2 regions of the Stenotrophomonas sp. FW305-C-20-S1 genome follow, and region 2 is predicted to be linked to the other one. Evidence: riboswitches for the same ligand, from Rfam matches in the RefSeq annotation. Region 2 holds a riboswitch; the other holds the start of a gene.
The links. A riboswitch is a leader RNA that binds a small molecule or an ion and turns the genes downstream of it on or off. The one in region 2 is predicted to bind cobalamin.
Positions count from the first base shown of each region.

Region 1 (2,389 bases), on a different contig from region 2:
CCTGCACTGCGGCTAAGCCCGCTGCACAGGCCCAGCAGGTTGCGCCGCGCCACCCGAGCCACGCGCAGCGCAGCGGCGGCCACGCCTGCGCCGTAGGCACACAGCAGCGACGGCAGCAGGGTCGCCGCCACGCCGCTCCAGCCACCGCCCCACCAGCCCAGGCCGAGCAGCAGTGCCAACGACACCAGCACTTCCAGCGGCGCGATCTGGAACACCGCGATGGCCAGGCACAGCAGCTTGCGTGGCCAGCCGGCGTTGCCGGTCAGCACCACCAGCAACCGATACGCAGCGCGCGCGCCGGCGGCAGGCTGGAACAGGCTGTAGATGAATCCACGCCGCGACAGCTGCGCCGACACCGCCGACAGGCCGCCATAGCCGGCGTCGCCAGGCAGCTGTTCGCCCCGTTGCTGGTGGCGGTCGCCATATGCCGCAGCGGCGGCCACGGCAGCGGCGATCGCACCGGCCGAAGTGCCGCCGATGCTCTTGAAACGGTATTCGCGGGCCAGTGCGAGCACCGCGTTGGGATACACGATGCCGCTGGTGATGCCGCCTTTCATGACCAGATCGCAGTACTTCGCCGCCACGAGCCACCTCCCGTCTGTCGGTGCCCAGTATGGCAAGAGGCACTCTCACAGCCTGAGAAACGCGCCACAGCCCTGCGTTTTCATCGGCCCTTGACCATTGCCGCCAACGCGTCCACCGTGGGCACGCCGAAGGTATCCCTGCCGTGGCTTCGATGGCGGCAGGGATTTAAACGGGAATCCGGTGAAGGCGCCTTGCGCGCCCATTCCGGAGCTGCCCCGCAGCGGTGAATGGAAACGAATCCTGCCAACAGCACTGGGCTCGCGCCTGGGAAGCGGCAGGTAGTAGGTGGGCCAGCCGGCCCGTGTCCATCAGCCCGAATACCGGCCCCGGCCGGGGGACACGACCGTCCCCTGACTCGACCTGGAATCTCCGCGGGGAGGTTGCCGGGGCCGTCGTCGTCCTGCGCGTGCAGGCGATGTGGCCGCGCGCGTCCTGTTCACGGTTTCCGTCCAGACCCGCTGCCCACGCCCAGATGCACCCGACGATGACCGAGCTCCAACGCCCCACCCTGACCCTTCCCGACAACGGCAAGCGCCTGTTGCTGCACTCATGCTGTGCGCCATGCTCGGGCGAAGTGATGGAGGCGATCACCGCCTCCGGGATCGACTACGCGATCTTCTTCTACAACCCCAACATCCATCCGGTGAAGGAGTACGAGCTGCGCAAGCAGGAGAACATCCGCTTCGCCGAACAGCACGGCATCCCCTTCATCGACTGCGACTACGACACCGACAACTGGTTCAGCCGTGCGCGTGGCATGGAGAACGAACCCGAGCGTGGCATCCGCTGCACCATGTGCTTCGACATGCGCTTCGAGCGCACCGCGCTGTACGCGCACGAGCACGGCTACGACACCATCAGCTCCTCGCTGGGCATCTCGCGCTGGAAGAACATGGCGCAGATCAACGACTGTGGTGTGCGCGCCGCCTCGCGCTACGAGGGCCTGCAGTACTGGGACTACAACTGGCGCAAGGGCGGCGGTGCCAGCCGCATGATCGAGATCAGCAAGCGCGAGCAGTTCTACCAGCAGGAGTACTGTGGCTGCGTCTACTCGCTGCGCGATGCCAACCGCCATCGTCGCGAGAACGGCCGCGAGCGCATCAGGATCGGCCTGCTGTATTACGGGCAGGACAACGACACCGCCAGCGGCGATTGACGTGCGCGCGATGGGCGGCCACGCTGGCCGCCCATCTTCCGTTGTGCTGGACCTGCCATGACCGCCCTGCCCGCTGATGTCGCCCTGCTGGTGATCGACCTGCAGCCGGACTTCATGCCCGGTGGCGCCCTCGCCTGCGAACAGGGCGATGCGCTGGTGGCACCGATCAACGCGCTGCTGGCCGAGCGCCGCTACCGCACCGTGGTGGCCACCCAGGACTGGCACCCGGCCAACCACGCCTCGTTCGCCAGCCAGCACCCGGGCCATCTGCCTTTTGAAGCCATCCTGCTGCATGCACAGCCGCAGACCCTGTGGCCGGACCACTGCGTGCAGGGCAGCACCGGCGCCGCCCTGCACCCCGGCGTGGACTGGACCGTGGCCGACCTGATCCTGCGCAAGGGCAGCCGCCAGCAGGTGGATTCCTACAGTGCCTTCCGCGAGAACCACGGCCCGGACGGCACGCGCCCGGCCACCGGGCTGGCCGGCTGGCTGCACGAACGCGGCATCCGCGAGGTGCACGTGTGCGGGCTGGCCCGCGACTACTGCGTGCTGTGGAGCGCGCAGGACGCGGTGAAGTCGGGTTTCCGGGTGAAATTCCTGTGGGAGCTCACCCGGCCGGTGACCGAGGCCAATGACGGCATGGTGCGC
Region 1 covers NZ_JBYTEK010000007.1:41,364-43,752, reverse strand. Annotated here, with positions in the region: gene AC3WTC_RS05460 (RpoH suppressor) at 1-557, opposite strand, end outside; cobalamin riboswitch at 712-928, shown strand; gene AC3WTC_RS05455 (epoxyqueuosine reductase QueH) at 1,070-1,741, shown strand; gene pncA (bifunctional nicotinamidase/pyrazinamidase) at 1,799-2,389, shown strand, end outside.
Region 1: it holds a riboswitch for cobalamin, as region 2 does, so the genes downstream of both, AC3WTC_RS05455 (epoxyqueuosine reductase QueH) here and btuB (TonB-dependent vitamin B12 receptor) in region 2, are expected to answer to the same signal.

Region 2 (2,389 bases):
GCCCACCAGCCCCGCTTCACCGCGCTCGACCCACACGCGCAGGCGCGTGCCGTGGTCGATGCGCAGCGCCCAGCACAGCGACATCGGCAGGCCGCACACCAGCGACAGCACCATGCGCAGCGGGCCGCCGTGGCTGACCACGACCGTCGGCGGCGGGTCGTCGTCATCCAGCAGGCGATCCAGCGCGCGTGCGATGCGCCGTTCGAAGTGGCCCCAGCTCTCGCCATGCGGCGGCGGAAACGCGTGCGGATCGGCGTGGAACGCGGCCAACGCCTCTTCCGGCAGATCGAACAACGATTGGCCATCCCAGTCGCCGAAATCCAGCTCTTCCCACTCCTCGTCGGCCTCAACATCCAGCGCGCGCGGTGTGGCCAGTGCCATCGCCGTATGCAGCGAGCGCAGGCGCGGCGAACTGATCACCCGTTCCCACGACTGCCCGGCATAGGCATCGACCAGCTCCTGCGGCAGGCGGGCCAGCTGCGGCGGATCGCTGCGGCCATCGAGGAACTCATCGCGACCGTTGCCGGCATGGCGGACCAGGTCGAGGATCATGCGCGTGCCCAGTCAGGGCGGCGCGGGAACAGCGGAAAACAGACGGACATCGGCAACGGCACCACGATAATTCGAGCTGCATTCTAGGCGCTGGCGCAGGTCTGCTGCACCGTGCAGGTGCATCCGCGCCTGCTCAGTCGTGCGGGTTCGACGCTACGGGCCGGCCGCGATGCCGTAGACTGCGCGCACTTCCAGGTGACCTGCGGCCCTGCCGGCAGGTTGAAACGGGAAGCCGGTGACGCGTGACAACACGCCATGCCGGCGCTGCCCCCGCAACGGTAAGCACGTCAATTCCAGGCAACCCGCCACTGTGCCGCAGGCATGGGAAGGCGCCTGGACGGTGGCCTCGGGCCACCCGGCGGCGAGCCCGGAGACCGGCCCGGAAGCCTCAGGTCGCGATGCGGTGGGCATGGCGCTGGATGTCTGTGGCGATGGCCGCGGCATCGGCGCGTGCCTGCCTGTTGTGACTCCTCCCCTTCGCTGCGCGGGCGTGCGCGGCACCTGGAGTCCCCCGATGAAACTGCAGTCCCGAATGCTGTCCCTGGCCGTGCTGGCCGCACTTCCTGCATTGGCCCTGGCCGATGATGGCGCCGCCGACCTCGACCAGGTGCTGGTCACCGCTACCCGTACTCCGATCGCCCTGCAGGACAGCATTGCGCCTGCGCAGGTGATCGACCGCGCGCAGATCGAATCCAGCCAGGCCACCTCCCTGCAGGAACTGCTGCAGGGCCGCGCCGGCATCAACCTGACCAATGCCGGTGGCCTGGGCAAGCAGAGCTCGCTGTTCCTGCGTGGCACCAATTCCTCGCATACCGTGGTGCTGGTCGATGGCGTGCGCATCAACAGCGCCGACCTCGGCCTGGCGATGTACCAGGATCTGCCGCTGGCACAGATCGAGCGCGTGGAAATCGTGCGCGGCCCGCAGTCCAGCCTGTACGGTGCCGACGCCATCGGCGGCGTGATCCAGATCTTCACCCGCCGCAACCAGGGTGATTTCGCTCCGCACTTCCAGCTGGGCGGCGGCAGCAATGGCCTGCGTGAAGCCAGCGGCGGCATCGGTGGCGGCACCGAACGCGGCTGGTTCGGCGCCGACATCGCCTACCAGCATTCGGATGGCATCGATGCCTGCCGCGGTTCGGCCACGCTGTTCACCGGCTGCTTTGCCGATGAACCCGACCGCGATGGCTACCGCAACCTGTCCAAGAGCCTGCGCGGTGGTTACAACCTGAGCGACCAGTGGACCGTGGAAGGCAGCGCCCTGCGTGCCGACGGCAAGAACCACTACGACGGCTACTACAACTACTCCGAGACCCGCCAGCAGGTGCTGGCCGGCAAGGTGCGCTACACCCCGTCCGAGCAGTTGACGCTGACCGCCAACGTCGGCCGCAGCGACAACGAGTCCGACAACTTCGGTGATTTCGGTGCACGCGGCAGCGCGCAGACGCACCGCGACAGCGCTTCGCTGCAGGCCGACATCGGTGTTGCCGAAGGCCAGCTGCTCAGCACCGGCGTGGACTGGAGCGAGGACAACCTGGATGGCAGCAGCGCCGGTTACCTGGTCGACAGCCGTCGCAACACCGGCGTGTTCCTGCAGTACCAGGCGCGCTTCGGCCGTCACCAGCTGCAGGCCAGCGCACGCAATGATGACAACCAGCAGTTCGGCAACCATGCCACCGGCAGCCTCGGCTGGGCGATGGAGCTGGGCCACGGCCTGCGCGTCAACGCCAGCTACGGCACCGCGTTCAAGGCACCGACCTTCAGCGACCTGTACGACCCGTGGAGCGGCGTGCCGACGCTGGACCCGGAAAAGTCCAAGAGTGCCAATCTCGGCATCTCG
Region 2 covers NZ_JBYTEK010000076.1:108-2,496, forward strand. Annotated here, with positions in the region: gene AC3WTC_RS20430 (histidine phosphatase family protein) at 1-552, opposite strand, end outside; cobalamin riboswitch at 729-949, shown strand; gene btuB (TonB-dependent vitamin B12 receptor) at 1,067-2,389, shown strand, end outside.